Regions from separate parts of the Halobacillus sp. BAB-2008 genome, predicted to be linked through region 2. Evidence: predicted binding sites of a transcription regulator. Region 2 holds the regulator's gene; the other holds the start of a gene.

Region 1 (5,011 bases), on a different contig from region 2:
TCCTTGACGTAAGCAGGGAAGAAATTGAAAGCGGAGGCTTCCATATCCATACGACGTTGAAGGAAGACCACCAGAATATCCTCGAAGAAAAGGTGAAGAAAAATATACCCGCGGAGGAAGAGATACAGGTCGCTGCTGCGGTCATGGATGATCAGACCGGAGCCATCACAGCCATGATCGGCGGGAAAGATTACGAAGAGAGCCCTTATAATCGTGCCACCCAGGCGGAACGACCGGTTGGATCCACGATCAAACCATTCCTCTATTACGCAGCGCTGCAGGAAGGCTACTCTCCAGTCACCATGATAGAAAGCAAACCGACAGAGTTTGAAGTGTCCGGAAAAAGTGAACCGTATGCTCCGACGAACTTCAACGGAAAGTTTGCCGATAAACCGATTACGATGGCTCAGGCTCTCGCCATATCCGATAACATCTATGCCGTCTCTACCCATATGGACATCGGACCGGAGAAGCTTGTCCGGACGCTGCAGGATTTCGGTATCGATAAGCAATTCAAACCGAACCCTTCCCTTGCCCTCGGCTACTCCTCTGTATCCCTTTTGGATATGGTAACCGCCTACGGCAAGCTCGTGCAGGGAACAGAATCGATCTCCGGGCATACGGTGAGCAAAATCACCGATCAGCACGGGAGCGTCTTGTATGAATATGAACCGGTTTACGATAAGGGTAAAGCCATTGATAAGAAAACGGCATTCGCCGTGACGCATATGATGACAGGCATGTTTGACTCGGGCTTAACGCCAACTACGCAGACGTCACCGGTTCACCAATCAACGGCAAACTGACACGTATGTATGGCGGCAAATCAGGAACAACGGATACCGACAGCTGGATGGTCGGCTTCAGTCCTCAGTATTTGTCCGCCGTGTGGATCGGGTATGATGAAGGCGGCAAAGTACTCGAAGACTTTAACGACCATCGCTATGCCAAGAACATCTGGGCAGATACGATGGAGGCTGTCCACGAGCCGCTTCCTGAAGCTTCTTTCATTCCACCGCCAGGCTTGAAAGGCGTCTATATCGACCCTGACACCGGGGCCCTCTCCGGACCGAACTGTCCTAAGGAGCGGCTTGTGTATATGGAGAAATCCGCAATTCCTGATGAAGTCTGCGGCGGAGATGACAGCAAGGATGTAGAGGAGGAATTCAAGAATGACCCTTGGTTCAAAGATGTGGTCGACTGGTTCTTCTAATTTCAATATTCTCCTAAAAATAAACCCGGGCGATCCGATAAACGGACGTCCGGGTTTTCTTTATCTGCTATAAAATAGCCAGATCCGCAAGATCATCTAAACGGAAGCTGTAGGGCTCTTTCGTTTTCCAGTTTATTGCGTTCACCCGCCGCTCCGTTTTGTTCAACTGCTTCAGCTTCAGTATGACATCCTCGTAATCAAAACCGTTATGCACTCTGGCTTTTACAGTAAGATCATCTTTCCATGCCCGCTGCAGCAGAAAATCGACTTCCGCCGCCTTCTGCTCATCGATGATTCCTTTCTCCACCCGTTCATCCTCTTTCCACAGGTTTTTAATCATTTCTACATGCTCCGGCAGCATTAAGGACGTCCACTTGATCGTCCCACGGTCACGATTTCGATTATCCATTTCGCTCTCTCCTCCAAAACGAACGTTTGTTCTCATTTTAACACAAAAAAGCAAAAGGTATACTGGGTTTTCAAGGGAATGACACATAAAAAATCCACCCCCGCAGATGCGGGAGCGGAACATTTCATTCTACTCCTAGCGATTCCTTTAAAGAAGACGTCGTATTTTCCCACAATTCCGGCTTGAAATCCCGTAAGTAGTCACCGAGAATTTTCTTGGACTTTTCATCCATGTGATCAACGACATACTTCCCTTTCAATGACTTATCCATATGATTCACGTGCTCAGGCATCAGTTTGTAGCCGCGCTTGATGGAACGGTCGACGACGATTTCGCTCGCTGCCACTCCATAATAACAAGGTTTGCCTTCTTTAAACTCCACCGTGACCCAGGCAATCCAATACAGCAGACCGTTCTTCACGACTTCTCTGTCCGTAATGAACTTGATCCGCTTCTCGACTTTACTTCTCGCATGAAGAGCTCCCATATCGACGTAGGCCTCTTCTTCATTCGGATCGACGATGACAGGCGTCATGTTCTCCAGGCTTATGGAACCGACACCGTAACCGCCGTGGCCGTCCGTGGAGTCGTCCTTAATGATGGTAAACTGATTCTTTTTCTTATCTTCCGAGTCTTTGTTGTTTTTGAACTGATCGAATTCTCTCATGCTTTAAACGCTCCTCCTCATTGTGTACACCAGCTATTTTGTCCCATTTTAACATACAACAGCAGGATTATTGTCAAGGAAGCGTCGAACACCCCATTAATCAAACGCTTGTTTAAGTCTCCTATGATTCATCTCGCCTCCAGCCCTCGCCGGACGCCCGCTTCATAAAAGTGAAGTCCTCCGTAGCAGGATCTTTATATCGGGGTTGTCTTTTCTCTTTCTTAGATCGTCGGGCACGGAGCAGGTGCAGTCCTTCCACCGGCACCCCTACCCTCCGCTGCTGGACATCTTTGATTCCCTGGATGATAAGCTGCATAGAGGCGATAATAACGACAAAACAAAGAAGAGCGGGAATGATCAGCCACCACCGGCCGGTCATGAGAGAATTCTTCGCAGAACCGATTAACCCTGACCATTCGTAGGTCGTACTCAGCGGTGGATCGTTCTGATATGGTTCGTACGTAACTTTTGTGCCGCCGAAGTAAATATTAAATACGCCGAGGTGAATGAAAATCAGCAGCGTTTGAATGAATTGCTGCCCGAAAACAACCCCTATCCTTGCACTCATATGTGGAAGCAGATGCTTCCATAGAAGATGGACGGAACTGCCTCCAAGTACTTTGGTACTGACAACAAACTCTTCTTTCATGATCCCTTTCATTTCCTTTCCGAACAGCGTTACGACAAGCGGAGCAGCCAGCAGAGTAAGGATCAGAGCCTGGTACAGGATCCGCTCGGTTTCCGTCGTCACAAACCCTCCCTCCGGCATCCATAACACCGGCCGGAGAAGCAGGTAGGCGATGACCGTCATCGGCAGGAAGTGCATGCCGTCCACCAGCTTCTCGATACCCTGCTGCCATTTCGACGGCAGAAAGAACGTATACGGGACTGCCAGAATAAAGCCGATAAAGATGCGCAGGAAAGCGATAGCCAATGCAAAAAGGATCGTGTATTTCGCCCCGACAAGCAATTGATCAAATACGCTGAATCCAAGGACGTCCGTCCCAAGAAAAACGTACTCCGGTGTATGGGGCGCACCGCTCACCAGTCGATCATTCTCATCGTATATTTGAAAGTACTGATCGACGAGGGGATCGGCAGTCATTGTATAGAAGATGCTTACGATAACCGTCGAGACGATGATCAGGAAGCCGGTCAGGAATTTGACATTCCTAAAGTGGGCGAGTATTTCTCTCCAGATGAAGGAGAACCGCACTCCTCCCGTACGTTTTCCTGTGCCCATAAAGGAATTCATGTGCAAATTCTCTTCTTCCAAGCGCCGTCCATCCTTGATCAGGAAAGACTCCGTTCCCTGATACAGTAAATAAAATGGAGTGAACAAAAGAAAAAGGACAAAAGCAGAAACAATAGGCCGGAAATCGTCTATGAACACCGTTGTGATTCCGTTGATGTTAAATATGTATTCAATGATCAATAGACTGGAAAGCGCTCCCCAGACGATGATTTTTGAATGGGAAAAGGCGCTGGAAACGATGTTTCGCACCACATGAACGGAAAGGATGTTCCATTTCGTCAATCCCTTCCCCAGCGCCAGCTGCACATAAGGCTTTGCCATCTCTTCCTCCATTAACAGCAGAAGAATCCTGTACATCATGACCATCGGAAGCACCGCAATGGCGATGATCGGAAGCAGATAAATCTTATCCTCTCCAAGCGAAGTGAACGGGGCTATCAGCCATCCGGTCTGTTTGAAGAACCAAACGATGAAGAGCTGTAAAGAAAAAGCGAGCAGAAGATCCGGGACAGCCTCCAGAAGGCCGACGATACGATCGACTACGGTCCGGATCCATTTCGGCAGGAATAAGGTAAAGAACGCACCGAAAAAAGCAAGGGCGACACCAAGCAGAATGCCTCCAAAGAAGAGAAGCATGGAATAACGATACGGCTCCCATATATAATCAAGCATCGGCACCTGCTGACCTTTGAACCAATATGTCCATTCAGTTGGATGACCAAGACTCATAATAAGATCCCGCAACTGCAGACCGTAGCTGCGCAAATCAAAGAAAGCCCCCTCATAAAACAGCGCCGGCGACGCGCTGATCAATACAATCCCGATCAGCCCCAGCACATAATAACCAATGAACTTCACTAATTTCACAACTCAATCCCACCTTTTTTCTAAATAATCAGACATATAGATAAAAAAAGAAAAGGCATACTCACGTGGTACACCTTTCCGCTGTCGGAAAAAAATCAGGATAATCAACCGGATCCTATAGTCCCAGTTTAATGAATAGCACGCAATTTTTCAATAAATTTCCAAGCGTCAGCTATATCTTCTTCCGTATACTTTTGAGCGCTTTTTACTGTGAACACCTTCTCCGCTATTTCATCCTTCGGTAGATCTTCAAAGAAAAGCATCGTCGAAACCAGCTCTAAAAACCGGGAGCTCCGTCCGTTCATTTCTGCAATCTGTGCGTGAAGCGGCGGCAGGTTCATTTCATAGTGGGTGAGGAATTGCCTGCCGCTGTCCGTCAATTGATAGCGGTATTGATAGTAATTCTTTTTCTCTTCCCTCGTTTCCCTGATAAATCCCAGATTGCACATCTCTTCTACACGCAGCGTCAACTCTTCCGAATACGGTCCGTAAAAATGGAACTGGTACCGCTCTTCGAAAGGAATGTCACATTTCTTCAAAATATAGATCATCTTCTGCAGCTTCTTCCTTCCGACGATTTCATCGGTACTAGAAAAGAAC
Region 2 (5,011 bases):
CTGATTTCCAGAAGCCTTTCGTTATGCTGAGGGTGAGGAAATAAAAGGTAGGTTAGGGAAAAAAGAAGCACATATCATAATCATATTTTCAACTTAGCGTCAGGAAGAATTAAGCCGGTATTTGATCGTACATTTCCTCTGGAAGAAGCCAGGGGAACCCAGACATATTTTAAAGATACAGGGAAAATGGGGGGGATTGTATTAGTCCCTGAGGCTATTTGAGTTTGAAATTATATAGAAGCGATGAGGGAAACTAAAATCAACAAGTGAATCAGCCATTCCCTGCATCCTCCATAATCTAAAGTTTTCTTAAATGAACAACGTTAGTTACGTAGAGTATGTTTACGAACGTTTGTTTACGCCGTGTTTGACTGGATTGTGTTGCTTCCATTCCCCCTGAGCCTTCGCTCCGGGAGATTCTTACCTCAGTGAGAAGGAATGACCGCTTAGCCTTCTTTTATTAATCTTATAATCAAATCTTCGTAAGTATCCACTTGAGCCTGTAACGTTTCATTTATTTGTTTTAATTCCCTTATACGACGAAGCATTTCATCCATTAACTTGAGTTGTTCGTCATTCGTGCGATCCCCGTCGATATCGTCATACAAACGAATTAACTTATCCATTAACTTATCCACACTATCCCTCCTTAATGCCTGGATTTGAATATTATTATACGGTATAAAATGATTAACTTCCTCAGAATAGTTTTATTTAACTATTCTGATTGTTTTTGTTCTATAGCTTTTATTACATCCGTTTTCACATAAAAGAGGTATGCTTACAAATAGAAAACCTCCTATGCTGATTCTTCCGTCCATAAAGATGTCTGGTTTTGGTCTTAGACGGAGAGCATTCAAGTGGTAATAATGTACCCGGGGTGGTTTTTAGTTTTTTGAATAGGGTAAAATACCTATACGAAAGAAACAAAATAAATAAAGAGTAAGGGGAATGAAATGGTTAGTGCAGCAGATAGAGATGTTATAGAAGAGCGCTTGTTTCGATCCATCAACGATAATTTGGCGATGATATATTTTGGAACTGATCGCAAGGTGCGTTATGTCAATGATCGGTTTGCTGATACAATGGGGTACAACTCGAACCGGGAAATTATAGGGAAGGATCATAAGGAGTTCTGTTTCCGGAACTTTTCTGAAAGTGCAGAGTATCTGCTTTTTTGGGAAAATTTGAGAACCGGGAAGAGTTTTCAGAATAAAATTCTCAGAAAGAACAGGCGAGGAGCAGAAATTTGGCTGGAAGCAACCTACATGCCTGTATGGGAGAATGGAATGGTCAGTGGAATATTAAAAGTTGCAACAGACATATCAGAGCGGCAGCAGGGACTTCAGGATCTTGTCGGCAGGTTGAAGGATATGTCTTACACATTAAATGAAAAGGCGGTCCAAGGATTAGCCTTTCAGAATGATTTAAGTGACAGAGTAGATCAGATTTCTTCGATATCTTCTGAAAACACGGAAACGCTTGGGGAGCTTGGTATTCAAACAACTAAGATCCAGGGAGTGGTTAAGACCATTCGTGATATTGCTTCTCAGACAAACTTGTTGTCATTAAACGCCGCAATTGAAGCTGCGCGTGCGGGAGAGCATGGGAGAGGATTCGATGTCGTTGCAAAAGAAGTGCGTAAATTATCGAATAAAGTGGAAAAATCCATCAGCGAAGTGAATGAAAATGTAGAAAGCATTACTAATGAAATAGAAAATATCACAAAGGGAACGGTGAAGATACAAAAAGATGTGGAGGCTGCTTTATCACAAATTAAGTCTGCAAGTGAGATTTATCATGAGCTTGTCGGAGACGGGGAAGAGTTGGAGGTAAGAGCCAATCACTTGCAAGAAATTATATAGATAGATATAAGGGAGCGGCCGTGAACAGAACGGAGCGCTCCTTTTGTATGATTTTTGGGCTTTAGTAAGGGACAGAAGCGGATATATGTGCCCTATGTTGCGGCAAAATGGAACCAAAGGACAAGAGTGAGCATAATCTTGTTACATAGAAGTAGTTACTATTGCTAAATATTTGCAAAGGAAATTAATAGATTAGTAAAGGAGATCATTATGGCAAGATTAGTCTATCCAAGCGGAAGCTGGAACGGCAGGTTGGTTGCTTTGGATGATGGACATGGGATGGAGACTCCTGGGAAGAGAACGCCGTATATACCTGAGCTGGGGCGTCAAATTAAAGAGAATGAGTTTAATAGAAAGGTCGTTGCTTATCTCTCAGATATTCTTTTATACCATGGCTTCCGTGTGCTGCTTGTTGCACCCACAGATGCGGATACCCCTCTTACGACAAGAACAGCAGAAGCGAACAGGTACAATGCAGATATTTACGTGTCCGTGCATTACAACGCATTTGACGGTTCTTTCGGTGGATCAGATCCCAGCGGAATTGAAGTATATGTGTATCCGGGTTCTTTGAATCGGGAGGCTGGCAGATTGGCAGCGCTTGTCGGCAAGTATTTACGGCGAGGGACGCAACAGAACTGGCGCGGTGTAAAAGAAGCCAATTTTCATGTGTTGAGAGAAACAGACATGCCGGCAATTCTGACCGAGAACGGTTACATGGATAACAAACGTGAGGCATTGTTAATGATTAATGAAGCTTTTCAACAAGAAGTAGCAAAGGAACACGCGCAGGGAATCTGTGAGTACTTCGGTGTGGCTTTTAAAGGAGTCGGTGAAACGATCGACAAAAATTACCTTTCTCTTGGGGATACGGGAGAAGCGGTACGTGTGCTGCAGCGCAATTTATTGAAATTGGGCTATTCCATGGGAGGCTACGGGGCCGATGGTTCCTTCGGTCCAGCTACAGAGACAGCTGTCAAAGCTTTTCAGAGGGATCAGGGTTTAACAGTCGATGGATATTATGGGCCAAATACAAAAAGGGCAATGGAAGAAGCCCTCAAAAAAATGGAGGATGATGAAATGGAAGAGGTTGCAGTTGTCATCAATTCATTTGCTGATTTCCCTGCTGTGGAGACACTTGCTATTCGGGAAAATGCAATGATTGCGTTAAGGCGTACGGCAGAGAGGCGCCAAGTGGCTAAAAAGATAATCGTTGCCGGTGGGGGAACGGCTGGCTTAAAAGGGTCCAATTTTGTTGATCTATCCGGAGCGACGCGTCTGGAGACAGCCCGAAAGATCGAAAATTATTTAAAACGATGAACGGCCCAGGATTTCCCGGTATACTTTCAGCGTCATTCTTCATACAATAAAAGAACAAATGTTCGTAATGAGGTGATGCGTATGCACCAATTATTAAACCGTTCTATGATAGAGCATTTACCGTTGGAAATTATTTATCATGCCCGTGATCAATCTATTTCTCAACGATTAATTCGAGTTATAAGGATGGAGGAAGCCTGTTGCGTGGCTTATTGTTATACACGGAAACAAGTAAGAACGTTCAGATGGGATGGAATTCTTGCCGTGGCAGTTTTTCGTAAAAATAAAGGAACAGAGAAAAGAAGCGGGGCTTAAAACGGCCGCCGCTTCTTTCTATTTTAATGCACCGTCCGGTATAAACCGACAACTCGTCCTAAAATGGAAACATCATTTAGTATAATCGGTTCCATTGTCGCATTTTCCGGCTGAAGCCTGATGTGGTTCTTTTCTTTGAAGAAGCGTTTCACCGTAGCTTCTTCTTCCTCTGTCATAGCGACGACAATGTCACCGTTCTGAGCTGTCTGCTGCTGTCTGACTACTACCATATCTCCGTCCAGGATTCCTGCTTCTATCATACTCTCTCCCTGTACGATGAGCACAAATGTGTTGTCGTCCGTTCCTGCAAGCGTATCCGGGAGTGGAACGTACTCTTCAATATTTTCGACAGCGGTGATGGGAGACCCTGCTGTGACCTTACCGATCACAGGGGCATAGGCGACCTCGCTTCTGGGAATACTGTGATCCTCTTCTAATTCAATAACTTCAATTGCCCGCGGTTTCGTAGGGTCCCGACGGATAAAGCCTTTTTTCTCAAGCCTTGATAAGTGTCCGTGCACAGTCGAGCTGGAAGCAAGACCCACAGACTGTCCGATTTCCCTAACGGATGGTGGATACCCTTTTAACACTACCTGTTCTTTTATGAAATCTAGTATTTCTTGCTGCCGCTTGGAAAGTTTATTCATAGATTAGCACCTCGTACATAGGATTATAGTAACCACATTGTACCATGGAGGGCAAAAAAACACAAACAAGCGTTCGAAAAAAGTCGTTGACAGGAACGTACATTCGTATATAATTAAAAATATCAAATGCGAACACAGGTTCTTAGGAACGTTCGTTCTTAATATGGAGGGGTTCACATGTTCAATAAACTATCCAAACTGGACGTCACGTACATCATTTTGTTTGTTGTCAGCTTCGCTTTTCTCTATTATTCTATGGTAACGAGCGGATAAGAGAGGGGTTTATTGTAGATGAAGGTTGTCTTGTACTGCCGCGTCAGCACGGAAAAAGAGGCGCAGATCTCATCGTTAAAACGCCAGAGGGCGGAATTGACTGCCATGGCAGAAAATCACGGGTTGGAAATTGTCGATTGCATTGAAGAACAGGCAAGCGGCTACGAAATAGAAAGAGAAGGTATTTTTTTCTGTTTTGGAGTACCTTTCTTCAAGACAGGCGGATGCATTGCTGATTCAGGATGAGACGAGGCTCGGAAGAGGGAATACGAAGATAGCCCTTTTCCATCAGCTTAACAGGCTTGGGGTTAAGGTTTATTCCCTTACTCATGAAGGCGAACTTCAGATTTCCGAGTCGGATTCTATGGTGCTTCAGATCGTTGGGATTGTGGAGGAGTATCAGCGGAAAATCCACAATATGAAAATACGAAGAGGAATGAAGAAAGCTGTAGCAGAAGGATATGACCCTTCTGAAAATTTATCCAACAGACATATGGCTCCGGGCCGTGAACGACTCCATTTTCCAATTGAAGAGGTTGTGCGACTTCGCAATAATGATTTGACATTTAAAGATATCGCAGCGACGCTTCG

What was found. Region 2 encodes LexA, which represses DNA repair genes until DNA is damaged. Its sites were predicted from a motif close to CGAACATATGTTCG; they were not measured.
Region 1: the regulator LexA is predicted to act here: its motif matches at 1,642-1,655, upstream of D479_RS00185 (YolD-like family protein).

The regions. Positions count from the first base shown of each region.
Region 1 covers NZ_ANPF01000001.1:30,267-35,277, reverse strand. The annotation lists gene D479_RS00190 (transglycosylase domain-containing protein) at 1-806, shown strand, start outside; gene D479_RS19730 (hypothetical protein) at 812-1,213, shown strand; gene D479_RS00185 (YolD-like family protein) at 1,281-1,622, opposite strand; gene D479_RS00180 (YwhD family protein) at 1,747-2,289, opposite strand; gene D479_RS00175 (ABC transporter permease subunit) at 2,411-4,411, opposite strand; gene D479_RS00170 (hypothetical protein) at 4,540-5,011, opposite strand, start outside.
Region 2 covers NZ_ANPF01000106.1:7,885-12,895, reverse strand. The annotation lists gene D479_RS19120 (hypothetical protein) at 447-638, opposite strand; gene D479_RS21260 (methyl-accepting chemotaxis protein) at 957-1,865, shown strand; gene D479_RS20060 (N-acetylmuramoyl-L-alanine amidase) at 2,076-3,185, shown strand; gene D479_RS20505 (hypothetical protein) at 3,267-3,500, shown strand; gene lexA (transcriptional repressor LexA) at 3,524-4,147, opposite strand; partial or broken gene D479_RS19100 (recombinase family protein) at 4,439-5,011, shown strand, end outside.